DNA from 3 places in the Shewanella sp. Pdp11 genome. Region 2 is predicted to be linked to each of the others. Evidence: predicted binding sites of a transcription regulator. Region 2 holds the regulator's gene; each other region holds the start of a gene.
What was found. Region 2 encodes MetJ, which represses methionine synthesis genes. Its sites were predicted from a motif close to TAGACGTCTAGACGTCTA; they were not measured.
Positions count from the first base shown of each region.

Region 1 (4,887 bases), 1.6 Mb from region 2:
CATTTGCTGCCGTTTTCCCGACTCATATAAAGCACGGAGAATAGAGCGGCCGATACGGCCATAACCATTGATAGCGACTCGGATCATTGAGGTCTCAATTTCCTCTAAATACAAAAACGGCCTGCAAACGATTGCAGGCCGCATTATACAGATTAACACTTAAAAAGTTTAACCTTTTGTATTGAATCTAATCTCTTGAGCGATTAGCCCAATGATTTTGCAGCATTCAGCACATTTTCAACGGTGAAACCGAAGTGATTGAGCAGCACGTTACCTGGCGCTGACTCACCAAACGTGGTCATGCCAACAACTGTGCCTTCAAAACCGACGTACTTGTACCAGAAATCGGTATGTGCCGCTTCGATAGCCACACGTTTAGTCACAGCGCGTGGTAATACCGATTCTTTATAAGCGGCATCTTGCTTATCGAACTCAGTTGTCGATGGCATAGAAACTACGCGAACCTGTTTACCTTGCTCAGTCAGTGCAGCGGCGGCATCCATTGCCAATTGTACTTCGCTACCGGTTGCGATCAGGATCAGCTCTGGTGTACCCGCACAGTCTTGCAGTACATAAGCACCTTTTGCCACATTGGCTAATTGCTCAGCACTGCGTGCTTGGGCTTTCAGGTTTTGACGGCTGAAGATCAGTGACGTTGGGGCATTGCGACGTTCAATCGCAGCTTTCCAAGAAACCGCCGTTTCTGCCGCATCACATGGACGCCATACGGCCATATTTGGCGTCATACGCAGGTTAGCTAATTGCTCAACTGGTTGATGCGTTGGGCCATCTTCACCTTGACCGATAGAGTCATGGGTATAAACGAAGATGTTTTGAATACCCATCAGCGCCGACATACGCACTGCGTTACGCGCGTATTCCATGAACATCATGAAAGTTGCGCCATAGTTGATGAAACCACCATGCAGCGAAGCACCGTTCATAATGCCGCTCATGCCGAATTCACGCACGCCGTAGTAAATGTAGTTACCAGCTGGATCGTCTTGAATACCTTTAGAACCTGACCACAGTGTCAAGTTAGAACCTGCTAAGTCAGCAGAGCCGCCTAACAGTTCAGGTAACATAGCACCGAAAGCACCGATGGCATTTTGTGAGGCTTTACGACTCGCAATCCCTTCGGCTTTGTCCTGTGATGCTTGAATAAATGCCTGCGCTTTTTCTTCGAAATCAGCAGGCAATTCACCTTTCAGTACACGGCGCTCGTATTCAGCAGCCAGTTCTGGGTGAGCTGCGCTATAAGCCGCAAACTTCTCGTTCCACGCTGCTTCACGGGCAGCACCGGCTTCTTTGGCATCCCAACCCGCATAAACGTCAGCAGGGATTTCAAATGGCGCATGTGGCCAGCCAAGGAATTCACGGGCGGCTGCGATTTCCGCATCCCCTAATGGCGCGCCGTGGCAATCGTGGCTGCCTGATTTGTTAGGTGAACCAAAACCGATAATGGTTTTGCAGCAAATCATGGTTGGTTTATCAGTCACCGCTTTCGCCGCTTCGATAGCAGCACGGATTGCCGCGCTATCGTGACCGTCAACACCGGCAATCACATGCCAGCCGTAAGCTTCAAAACGCTTTGGCGTATCATCGGTGAACCAGCCTTCAACATGGCCATCGATAGAAATACCGTTGTCATCCCAAAATGCAACGAGTTTGCCTAGACCTAAAGTACCGGCTAATGAACAGGCTTCGTGGGAAATACCTTCCATCAAACAGCCGTCACCGAGGAAACAGTAAGTGTAGTGATCAACGATATCGTGACCGTCACGGTTAAACTGTGCCGCTAAGGTTTTTTCAGCTATCGCCATACCAACAGCGTTGCTGATGCCCGCGCCAAGTGGACCCGTTGTGGTTTCAACACCTGGGGTGTAACCGTATTCTGGGTGACCCGGAGTTTTTGAATGCAATTGACGGAACTGTTTCAGTTCTTCGATTGGTAATTCATAACCTGTCAGGTGAAGTAAAGAGTAGATCAGCATTGAACCGTGACCGTTAGAAAGGACGAAACGGTCTCTATCTACCCATTTAGGATTGGTCGGGTTGTGCTTAAGGAAATCATTCCACAGCACTTCAGCAATATCTGCCATACCCATTGGGGCGCCGGGATGGCCTGAATTTGCTTTTTGAACTGCATCCATACTTAACGCACGGATTGCGTTTGCGAGTACTTTACGGGAAGACATGCTCTCTCCTGCTTGTTTGTGGGGTCTAGCGGGCAATTTGGATGCATATTTTCCCCTACATGCCAGTGTGACGCAAACTAAAATTATCATTCACTCAGCAAAAGATGGCTGAATATATTCCCAAACAACCTGAAGATGCAGGATTCAGGTAGCTAGATATATAAGCTGCAGAAACAAGCTAGTCACTTTACTGGCGTTTACTTGAGTGGGCATCGCAAGGATCACTTGTAATGGAGAAATAAATTTATTAAAAATCGATTATTCCTAATACCATGAAATATAATAAAAATAACTTCTTTAAGACTAAACATAGTCGTTTTCAGGTCACAATCTGAGAGGATTTTTTCTCACTGGGGGTGATCGGCAATCGGATTTAAACTAAAATAGCCGTCTAGATGTAGATGCTTCTACACGTTTGAATGCTAACGACGAGATTTTCCTACTATGGCAAAGCACTTGTTTACTTCTGAGTCGGTCTCAGAAGGTCATCCCGATAAGATTGCAGATCAGATTTCTGATGCTGTGCTAGATGCAATTCTGGCTCAAGATCCAAAAGCACGCGTGGCGTGTGAAACTTATGTCAAAACTGGCATGGTATTAGTCGGTGGCGAAGTCACGACTTCTGCTTGGGTTGATATTGAAGAAATCACCCGTAAAACCGTGCGTGAAATTGGTTATACCCACTCAGATATGGGTTTTGATGCAGACTCGTGCGCGGTATTAAACGCCATTGGTAAGCAATCACCTGATATCAATCAAGGTGTAGACCGTGCCGACCCTGCTGAGCAAGGTGCAGGCGACCAAGGGTTAATGTTTGGCTATGCCAACAACGAAACCGACGTCCTCATGCCAGCGCCTATCACTTATGCCCACGCATTAGTGAAGCGTCAGTCTGAAGTGCGTAAAAACGGTACCCTGCCATGGCTGCGCCCAGATGCAAAAAGCCAAGTCACGTTTGCCTATGATGATGGCAAAATTGTTGGTATTGATGCCGTCGTATTGTCAACTCAGCACAGAGATGACGTATCACAAGCCGACTTAATTGAAGGCGTGATGGAAACCATCATCAAGCCAGTATTACCAGCTCAATGGCTAAACAAAGACACTAAGTTCTTTATCAACCCAACTGGCCGTTTTGTTATCGGTGGCCCAGTAGGCGATTGCGGCTTAACGGGTCGTAAGATCATCGTTGATACCTACGGCGGCATGGCCCGTCATGGTGGTGGCGCATTCTCTGGTAAAGATCCATCAAAAGTTGACCGTAGCGCGGCATACGCTGCCCGTTATGTGGCAAAAAACATAGTGGCAGCAGGTCTTGCTGATCGCTGTGAAATCCAAGTGTCTTACGCTATTGGTGTAGCAGAGCCTACTTCTATCAGCATCGAGACCTTCGGTACGGGTAAAGTGTCTGAAGATTTGCTGATCAAGTTAGTACGTCAACACTTCGAACTGCGTCCATACGGTTTAACGGCCATGCTCGATTTAGCACGTCCGATTTATCAAGCGACTGCCGCTTATGGCCACTTTGGTCGTAACGAATTCCCTTGGGAAGCAACTGACAAAGCTGAAGCACTGCGCGCTGACGCGGGTCTATAATCGGTTTCGATTAAAACCCGCTAAGATTGCAAAATATAAAAACCGCTACCCAGCGGTTTTTTTATGCCTGCAATTTGGTTCCCCAAAGCAAGATAATTGTATCGTCAGTTGTGCAGCATTCATTGTCATTGTTTCCCCTGTGACTCGCCACCTCTTTGTTTAACAAAAAGCGTTCCAGAGGCTCGACGGCGACATCTGCTGTATAGGACATACTAATGTCGCGATCACATGGATGTGAATAAGCGACCATGTCGCCAACGGTCACAGTTGCAACAATGCCAATCTTAACTAACACTTCTGCTGTTCGTTTAGCTAAAAAGCTATTGCCCCATTCCGTGTTTCGGCTCGTTAGCTCAATCGAAAGTTCTCACTCCTGCTGCCATACAAATTCTTATCTATTTACTATGTTTGGCCTTACCAGAAATCGGCTAACAATGTATGGGTATGGCTCTTCTCTGAACATGGTGGAGTAGGTATACAGTCGTATTTAAATTTAGGTGTTTTGGTATGATTTTCAGACAAAATCAGTGCGAATTAACTCCATTTACAAAAAATAAAATGCTATAAAATCAATTAACTATAGTGGCTGAGTTTTAGTTAATAGGTTTAGAAAACGCGCATGCGCGTTTTCCCAGATGGTGTATTTGGCTGAAAGCTGATAAGTTCTTTGCATACAAGTAGTTAACCGTGCGCATTTTCACTGGTCCAACGAGGTAAACGCGCATGCGCACGAATAAAATGTTAACTTTGGCGCAACTTTTCAACTCTGCTCTATTTAGGAAGAATAAATGCATTATTTAATGCTTGATACTTGTGTGTTACTAGATATATCGACAAGGAAAAATGATTTACCGATTGTTGCGGCTTTGGAAAGTTTAGTAAATTGTGGCGAAGTCACTTTAGTTATCCCTGACTTGGTTATTGATGAATATGACAGAAACAAAGATGATGTTGCAGAGAAGACTAGAAAACGCCTTTCTCAAGAGTTTAAGCAAGTAAAGAGTGTGATTAATGAGTTCGGTGGAGATGACAAGGATAAGGCCATTGAAATATTAAATGATGTGAATACGCGTCTACCACTGTTGTCCGAAGC
Region 1 covers NZ_CP015194.1:4,666,530-4,671,416, forward strand. The annotation lists gene epd (erythrose-4-phosphate dehydrogenase) at 1-87, opposite strand, end outside; gene tkt (transketolase) at 204-2,198, opposite strand; gene metK (methionine adenosyltransferase) at 2,643-3,794, shown strand; gene AYJ58_RS20485 (PIN domain-containing protein) at 4,583-4,887, shown strand, end outside.
Region 1: a site for MetJ is predicted at 2,583-2,600, ahead of metK (methionine adenosyltransferase). Genes of this name have one in related genera too.

Region 2 (4,887 bases):
AGCGGTATAGGCAAGTTCAACCCTTTGATGGGCAGAGGTCCAATGGGCCAATGGCGTTAAACCCGCGGCGAACAATAGATCTAATAAACGAGTTAATTCACCCGTGAGTTTAAAGCCGAACAGCACAACAGCATTAAGGTTAGTCACCACAGGTGCGCTCGCCGACGAACTGTGGGGCGCGATTAAGGTAAAGTCGGTGTGGGATGCATAACTTGAGCGTACCGCTAAACTCACTTCGGTATTAAACAAAGGCTGCAGAGTGCGCGAATGCAATACTGGCGAGCCTAAACGCGCTAGGCGATCGGCTTCGGCAAGTGACATGCTTTTCAGTAACTTGGCATCGTTGATTTTATTAGGATCGGCGTTGAACACCCCTTCCACATCGGTCCAAATGGTCACGCGCTCGATATCGGCGAGACTAGCAATCAGGCTGGCGCTAAAATCTGAACCATTACGACCAAGTAACAAGGTATCGCCACGCTCGTTAGCGCAGATAAAGCCGGTGATCACTAAGCGTTCATTGGGATGCGCAGCTAATAGGGCTTGTACTTTAGCGCGGGATTCCTGTACCCGAATTTGTGGCACAGCGGCTTCATCGGCCACTAAAATTGAACAGGCATCCACATGGCTTGCCGCCACGCCAGATTCGCGCAGTAGCGCCGCCATTAAACGTGCCGACCAACGTTCGCCAAAGCTCACCACATGGTTGATTTGGTATTCGTTGCGCTCGTCTAAGGACAACAGGCTGATGAGTTGCGCTTTATCAGTGGCCAAACGCTCACGCAGATCTCGGGCTTGTTCATTCGACAACAACTGCTCAATCAACCCCTGTTGGTAACTGATCAGCACTTGTAATTCTTCTTGCCATAGCTGACCCGCATCACGCAGCGCTAATAATTTATACAGGAAATTCGTGCTTTTACCCGCCGCAGAGACCACCACGAGATCATCACTATGACCGTGGGTTAACAGGATATGGGCAACTCGGCGATAACAATCGGCATCCGCTAAACTGGAGCCACCAAATTTATGTAAGTGACAACGTGCCATCTATTATTCCTCTACTGACAAGCCGCAACGGCGGCTAATCCTGCTTGAATATCTGCAACTAAATCGGCGGCATCTTCAATACCCACCGATAGACGCAATAGGGTGTCCTTAATACCAGCCTCGAAGCGCGCCTGCGGCTCCATGGCTCTGTGGGTCATAGTGGCGGGCACGGCCACTAAACTTTCGACGCCACCTAAACTTTCCGCCACGCTAAATAAGCTGAGTGCACCTAAAAAGGCCACCACTTCGGCCTCACCGCCTTTGAGCTCAAAACTCAGCATAGCGCCAAAGCCCTGTTGTTGCTTGGCCGCAATGGCGTGACCAGGGTGATCCGCAAGACCGGGGTAATAGACTTTACTCACCACAGGGCTTTGGGTTAATACCTCAATAATACGCTGGGCATTGGCTTGATGCTCGCGAATACGCACCGCTAAGGTACGCAGGCCGCGCAGGGTCAGATAACTGTCGAAGGCTGAGCCCGTTAAGCCTAGAGTGTTCGACCACCAATGTAAGCTTTCGCCGATTTGCGCATCTTTGGCGACAACAGCGCCGCCGACCACATCGCTATGACCATTGATATATTTAGTGGTGGAGTGGATAACGATATCCGCGCCTAACAATAGGGGTTGTTGCAATATCGGCGATAAAAAGGTGTTATCGACCACCACCAGCGCGCCGACCTCATGGCTCGCCTTAGCAATGGTTTCGATATCTACCACACGCAATAACGGGTTCGATGGGGTTTCGAGCCACACCATCTTAGGATTCTGCGCAATGGCGGCGGCTAACACTTGGCTGTCGGTTTGGTCGACCACAATGAGCTTAAACTGGCCTTTCTTCGCCAAGTTGGTAAATAAACGGTAGGAACCACCATAGCAATCATGGGGCACAACTAATAGGTCATCGGGGCCGAGCAAAGTAGTCACTAAGGTGATGGCCGCCATGCCAGTGCACGTCACTATGCCAGTGGCGCCCTTTTCTAATTGCGCTAATGCTTCGCCTAAAATGCAGCGCGTTGGGTTGCCTGAACGACTGTAATCGAATTCGCGGGGATTTTTATGACCATCGAAGGCGTAATTAGTCGACAAATAAATCGGTGGCACAACTGCGCCATATTGAGTATCGCTTTCGATACCCTGACGCACTGCCAGTGTGGCTAATTGACGCTCTGCCATGGGTGGACTCCTAAATTCGATAGACTGATAGAGATGTCTGGACGTCTAAATGTACCTAAGCCCAACGCCATCGTCAATAGGCGTGAAGACGTTTAGACGTCTAAACATAAAGAAATCTGTTTGCAATCACAAAGAAATAGTAGCAATAATTTGACTGTTGTTTGTAAGGGTTTAAAATCTGCCCCGAATTTAGCGTTATAACAGGTGAGTCAATGACTGAATGGAATGGGGAATACATCAGCCCCTATGCTGAACATGGCAAGAAGAATGAACAAGTAAAAAAAATTACTGTGTCTATTCCGCTCAAAGTGCTTAAGGTCCTCACGGACGAACGTACTCGTCGTCAGGTCAATAATTTGCGTCACGCCACCAACAGCGAGCTGTTGTGTGAGGCATTTTTGCACGCCTACACTGGCCAGCCATTGCCTAACGATGAAGATCTGTCAAAAGACAGCCCAGACAGTATTCCCGCCGAAGCCAAGTTGCTGATGGACGAAATGGGGATCGAGTGGGAAGATATGGAATAGCGACTCGTCGCTTTCAAAGTCATATCACAGTGCTCATCAATAGGGATCGTTAACGATCCCTTTTTGTTTATACCCAAGCGACTTCAAACTTTAAATTTCACTATCTTGAGGTGGTTTGGGATATAGGAAATCCTATGTTTTCTATGATAGATCCACAGACACTCGCCTTAGCCTCGCTGGTCGTGTTTCTGGGCGCATTAACCCAGAGCCTGATTGGATTTGGACTTGCGGTTGTCGCCAGTCCTTTGCTGTATATCGTCGATCCACAACTTGTACCTGCGCCTGTTATTGCTATGGGTTTCTCCATCGCCCTGCTGACCTTAGTGCGTGAACGCGGTCACTTAGAATTCAATGGCTTGCAATATGCGCTCCTAGGTCGCGTGCCCGGCGGTTTTATCGGCGCGAGTTTATTGCTGTTTGCGCCTCAGCCCATACTCGGTTTATCCATCGCCGCCATTGTAACTGTCGCAGTGATCCTCAGCCTGTATAAATTCAGCCTACCCGTGAATAAGAAAACCCTCTTCGGTGCGGGCGTGGTTTCAGGGATCTTCGGCAATATCGCCGCGATTGGTGGCCCGCCGATGGCGATTTTGTTGGCAGGCAAAGATGCCTCGCAGTTTCGTGCAGCCCTGTCGGCCTTCTTCATTTTTAGCTCCATGATTGCATTGGTCATTTTAGCGATCACTGGCTTATTAGAATTAAAACATCTGTGGCTGTCGTTGATGCTGCTCCCCTCAGTGATTTTAGGTTACTTAGTCGCAGGACGATTAGTGGGCCGTGTCGATAAAGAGAAGACAAAGATGGCGACGTTAGTCCTGTGCAGTATCAGCGCCTTAGTGCTAACGGTGAAGTCGGTTATCGAGTTATTACCCCAATAAGCGTCCCGCTTGTACTGGCAAATCATCTCAAGATTCAAACAATAAAAAAGCACTGACATTGCCAGTGCTTTTTCTTTATCTATCAATATTTAAAGCCAGCTTACACTCAGCTTAAATAGCTTTGCCCTGCGTACACAATAAAATGTCTTAAGGCGAGTACGCCGGTTAAGCTCGCACAAGCCACCATGATCATCGCGCCCTTAGTGTGGCGAGTCGCGGCGGGTAGCAGCATAAACAGCAATGGAATACCAAAGCCGATACCGACAACCCCTATCCAGAACACGCTTGCCCATAGCCCTGAGGTTAACGACGCTAAGGCCGCAGCTGCCGCGCCGCCCTTGAAGTACAAGGCGCAGAACAACATGAACAGGAACATGATTTCAATCGCCATCACAGGCAATTCTAACCCGTGCATCTTAGCCAAAGTCTTATCATGGCTATCGGTCTTAAACAACAAGAGTGCCAGTACCGCGTTTGCCGCAGCGCCCGCCGATAAACCCGACACTAAAAACAGCGCAGGCAGTACCGCAGTGTTGAGCATAGGATAAGCATTCATCGCCGAAATTAAGAAGCCAGTGTAAGCCCCTACGCCAATGGCGAGGACAAACAACAATACTTCAATCAGCTTTCGAAATGGCATAAGTAACTTAGCGATAGGCGTTAAGAAACCCAAACCCCATTTCGGTAAGTCATCCCGCAGCACAATAATGGCGTATGCAAAGGCCAAGGGAGAATACGCCAGCAGCGCCAGCACCCCGATTGCCATCACAGACTGGAAGTTATAGTGAATTAAAATCAGCCAGAAGTGGAATGGTTTGGTTAAGTCAAACACTAAGCAAGCTAGACCTAAGCTAATTGCCACAGGCCCAATAATGGCCGCAGCCTTAAGAATGCTGCTTTCGGCTCCCGCGCTGAGTTCCTTATTCGCCCAGCGCAAACCAATGCCAATCAGTAAACTGCCCGCGGATAACCCCGCCATAAACAGGTAAACGGCGATGACCCAGTGCCAAGTGACAGGATCATATTGCGCCATGTCGCCCCAAGTATTGTTCATAATCAAATCCCCCCTCTTTTGGTAGGAACGCGATATACCCTAGGTTTAGTGCCTAAATGGGTTTTATCTTGGTAAGTGATCTTAGTGTTGAGCAGTGTGGCCACTTCACTTTGTGGATCGTTAGCATCGCCAAACACTAAGGCATCGGTTGGACACACAGTCACACACGCTGGCTCTTCGCCCCGTGCTAAACGCGTATCCTT
Region 2 covers NZ_CP015194.1:1,274,854-1,279,740, reverse strand. The annotation lists gene AYJ58_RS05660 (bifunctional aspartate kinase/homoserine dehydrogenase II) at 1-1,050, opposite strand, end outside; gene metB (cystathionine gamma-synthase) at 1,062-2,225, opposite strand; gene metJ (met regulon transcriptional regulator MetJ) at 2,438-2,752, shown strand; gene AYJ58_RS05645 (sulfite exporter TauE/SafE family protein) at 2,887-3,630, shown strand; gene nrfD (NrfD/PsrC family molybdoenzyme membrane anchor subunit) at 3,737-4,684, opposite strand; gene AYJ58_RS05635 (4Fe-4S dicluster domain-containing protein) at 4,687-4,887, opposite strand, start outside.

Region 3 (4,887 bases), 450 kb from region 2:
TAAGCATTTGAGCATGATGGCGTTGTAGTCGTCGTGGTTGGCTTCAAAACGCGCCACATGTTCGTCTATGCCATGGCCTGTGGTCACCGCAAAGCCGCCCATGTAATCGGCGACGCCTGAGTCTTTTGGCGCAACAAAGTCGGATAGGCAGAAGTTGTCATTGCCGACACGCTCAAGCTGCATCCGCAGGTGATGTGTGGTCATTTCGACTGTGGTGCGCGACTCATCGGTATAGAGCTCGATATCGTCGTAATTCACGGTATTGGCTGGGAATAAGCCGATAACCGCTTTCGCCGTGAGCCACTTTTCTTCGATGATTTGTTTGAGCATGGCTTGACCATCGGCGAACAGCTTTTGCGCTTCTTCACCGACCACTTTATCGGTGAGGATTTCGGGGTAATGGCCGTGCAGTTCCCACGAGCGGAAAAACGGTGTCCAGTCGATACGCTCGACTAAGTCTTCTAATGGATAGTTATCAAATACTTGGCGCCCGAGCACGTTTGGCGTGAACGGGGTGTAATTGGCCCAATCGTGTTGGCAGCGGTTATCACGCGCCGCTTCGAGTGACACTATCTCTTTGCGCTTGGCTTGGGATAAACGCTTAGTGCGCATGTCGTCGTATTCGGCATAGGTTTCGTCTATGGTCGCTTGGCGAGTCTCGTTGTTGATGAGCTTACTCACCATAGGCACGGCGCGGGACGCATCGGCGATATAGATAGCGCCATGGGGATAATGGGGCGCAATCTTCACCGCTGTGTGGATTTTAGAGCAAGTCGCGCCGCCGATAATCGCCGGAATGGTTAAGCCTTCGCGGTGGAAGGTTTTCACGTTATGCACCATCTCGTCCAGACTCGGCGTGATGAGGCCCGACATGCCGATGATATCGATATTGTGTTCTTTCACGGCGTCGAGAATTCGCTCCACCGACACCATCACGCCTAAATCGAATACCTCAAAACCGTTACAGGCGAGCACCACGCCGACGATATTCTTGCCGATATCGTGCACGTCGCCTTTTACCGTCACCATCAAAATCTTGCCATTTGATTGGCCTTCGACCTTTTCAAGCTCAATGTACGGATTTAAGTAAGCCACGGCTTTTTTCATTACCCGCGCCGATTTCACCACCTGCGGCAGAAACATCTTGCCCGAGCCGAACAAGTCGCCGACTACGTTCATGCCATCCATCAGCGGGCCTTCAATCACATCTAGCGGACGTTTCGCTTCTTGGCGAGCGGCTTCGGTATCTTCATCGATAAATTCGGTAATACCTTTGACGAGCGCATGGGATAAGCGTTGGCTCACTGGCCAGCTGCGCCATTCTAAATCTTCTTTCTTACCGACCTGTGCGCCATCACCGCGGAATTTCTCCGCGATTTCAAGTAACTGCTCGGTATTGCTCGAGCCTTCAACTGGGCAGGGTAAGTTAAGCACTACGTTTTCGACCCGCACTTTAAGTTCAGGGTCGATATCATCGTAAATGGCTAATTGGCCCGCGTTGACTATGCCCATGTCCATGCCGACTTTGATGGCGTGGTACAGGAACACCGCGTGAATCGCCTCGCGCACTGGATTGTTACCGCGGAACGAGAACGACACGTTGGACACGCCGCCCGAAATCATCGCGTGGGGCAGGGTGGCTTTAATCGCTTTAATGGCATCAATAAAATCGACGGCATAGTTGTCGTGTTCATCGATACCTGTGGCGATGGCGAAGATATTTGGGTCGAAGATGATGTCTTCTGGCGGAAAGCCGACCTTATCGACCAACACGCGGTAGGCGCGGGTACAGATTTCGATTTTACGCGCTTTAGTGTCGGCCTGACCTTGTTCGTCGAATGCCATGATAATGGCCGCCGCGCCGTAGCGTTTCACCAGTGTTGCTTGCTCGATAAACTTGGCTTCGCCTTCTTTGAGGGAAATAGAGTTAACTATGCCCTTGCCTTGAATACATTTGAGGCCAGCTTCGATCACTTCCCACTTAGAGGAGTCGATCATAATAGGTACGCGGCTGATGTCGGGCTCAGAGGCAATCAAGTTTAAAAACTTGTGCATGATCTCCACGCCATCGAGCATGCCTTCGTCCATGTTGATGTCGATGATCTGTGCGCCGCTTTCAACCTGCTCGCGGGCGACATCGAGCGCCTGCTCAAACTTGCCTTCTTTGATCAGCTTTAAAAACTTGGCCGAGCCTGTGACGTTGGTGCGTTCGCCCACGTTAACGAACAGGGTATTGGCATCGATAGTCAGTGGTTCCAAACCGGCAAGGCGGCAGGCTACGGGAATATCGGGCAACACGCGCGGGTTATGTCTATCGACCGCTTCACGAATAACGCGGATATGTTCAGGCGTACTACCACAACAACCGCCGATAATATTGAGCATGCCTTCGCGCGCCCAATCTTCAATCACGTTTGCCATGTCTTCTGGGGTTTCATCGTAACCGCCAAACTCGTTCGGCAAACCCGCATTTGGATGCGCCGACACATAACACTCACTGATGCGGGATAATTCTTCGACGTATGGGCGCAGCTCTTTTGGCCCAAGTGCACAGTTAAGGCCGATAGATAAGGGCTTGATATGGCGTAGGGAATTGTAAAAAGCTTCGGTCGTTTGGCCAGTCAGTGTGCGGCCAGAGGCATCGGTAATGGTGCCCGAAATCATGATAGGTAAGAGGTCACTCGAATGCTGACCGAATAAGTCATCGAATACGGATTCAATCGCAAACAGCGCGGCCTTGGCATTTAAGGTATCGAATATGGTCTCGACCATAATGATATCCGCGCCGCCTTCAATCAGTGCCTTAGTGGATTCTTTGTAAGCAGTCACTAACTCATCGAAGCTGACGTTGCGATAGCCTGGGTCGTTCACATCAGGGCTAATTGAACACGTACGGTTAGTGGGGCCTAACACACCGGCGACGTAGCGTGGAATGCCTGTGGCAGCAAAGACTTCATCACAGGCTTCACGGGCGAGGCGTGCGCCGGCTAAGTTAATTTCGGCGGACAGCGACTGCATGTCGTAGTCGGCCATGGCGATGGTGGTGGCGTTAAAGGTGTTGGTTTCAATGATGTCGGCACCGGCGTTTAAGTAGTCGGTGTGAATTTGTTTGATGATGTGGGGTTGCGACAACACCAATAAATCGTTGTTACCTTTGACATCCGTGTGCCAATCTTTAAAGCGCTCGCCGCGATAGTCCTCTTCTTCCAGTTTGTAGCCTTGGATCATAGTGCCCATGGCACCGTCTAAGATCAGAATGCGCTCTGCAAGCTGTTTGCGAATGTCTGCTAATATCTGGCCGGCTTTGGTTGAGGGTATCGTCATAAATAATTACCTTAAATACAGCTAAGTTAAGTCCAAGCATCGACCCTTGTTATGCAAAGAGCATTTTATTCTGGTCTATCGACATTTGTTTTTGGATACTTGTTTTTATAAAATGCTTTTGGACATTTAAACGTATAGACGTCCATAATACGCGACTTATGATTGTCAGGGCAAGATGAAAGTCAAAGGCATTAGAATCTAGGTTCTAGGCTCTAGGCTCTAGGCTTTGGTTCCTAGCACCTAGATTCTAGATCCTAAGATTTTTAAAAGGCATATATGAAACAAGTTCGATTGTTATTGTTGCGCCACGGCGAGTGTGAAGGCGGCGCCATTTTACGCGGCCGTGTGGATGTGCCTCTAAGCGAAAAGGGCTGGCAGCAAATGTCGGCAGCAGTTGAGTCACAGGCCAGCGTGTGTAGCGCGATTTATAGCTCGACCTCACGCCGCTGCGCCGAATTTGCCCAAGCCTTTGCCGCCAAGCTGCATTCGACGGCGGCGCTGGTATCTGAGTCAAGGCCATTGCAGGCGCAGCTTTTATCGGGTTTACAAGAAATCGACTTTGGCGATTGGGACGGTCGTCGGCTCGATGAACTGTATCAACAAGCGGGCGAACATTTAGCGGCCTATTGGCAAAACCCTTGGCAAACACCGCCGCCCAATGGGGAAACTATGGCTAGTTTCGAGTCGCGGGTGAATGGGACGATTGACCAGATACTCGCCGCCGAGTTTAAACGGTTGATTATCGACTCAGATAACGCCGAGCAGGTTACGGGCGCTAGCGTGGGTAAGGGCTTGAGTACGGGTGAGCTGGCTGCCAAGGTATGGGTGGTGACCCACGGCGGGGTGATCCGTCACCTAATGGCGCGCGCCCTTGGGGTTGAACGGGCGGTGGGATTTTTCAGTCAACTCGATTTACCCGTGGCGGCCGTGGTGAGCATTACTGTGCTGCAGGATGAGCACGGCGTTTGTTACTGGCGTTTAGATTGGCCGAGCGGACGCTGCGAGTGATATGCATCGGCCTAAGGTGAAGATTTTTCTTGTCTTACCAGCGTGATTGTCGATTGCCTATTAAGGTAAATATAGGATAATGCGTTTTCCTGGCGTCCCCCTAAGCACGCGGCCTTGCAAGGCTTGCGATAGCGTATCGGATGACGTCACAGAAATAGGTGTTGGGAGTTTTGAGTGGTGCGAGTATGTTCTGTGGCAACGATTGCCAGCTTACACTGCAAAGGCTTGAAATCAATCTCAACATAATAGGGAATCGGGGAGCTGCTTGTCAGTCAGCCCGAACTGTGCCCGCAACTGTGAGTGACTTTTTATATTGTTTTTAATACAAAAAGTGACGAGTCAGGAGACCTGCCTATTTCTGTTATCGCTGCGTGCAGCCTTAGTTCTCGAGCGGGTGACTCGAGGGAGCCGATGACAATGTGCATAACCTTTTTTAATTCAGGTTTGGACTCGCTAGGAGCACCACTTTGGTGAAACTCTCTGCCATCCAAACGAGCCATACCTTGAATGACAGCGACACTCGCCCATCAGCGAGCCAAACGGTCGCGCTTGATG
Region 3 covers NZ_CP015194.1:1,722,896-1,727,782, forward strand. The annotation lists gene metH (methionine synthase) at 1-3,324, opposite strand, end outside; gene AYJ58_RS07620 (histidine phosphatase family protein) at 3,601-4,332, shown strand; cobalamin riboswitch at 4,537-4,702, shown strand; gene AYJ58_RS07625 (ABC transporter ATP-binding protein) at 4,803-4,887, shown strand, end outside.
Region 3: a site for MetJ is predicted at 3,452-3,469, ahead of metH (methionine synthase). Genes of this name have one in related genera too.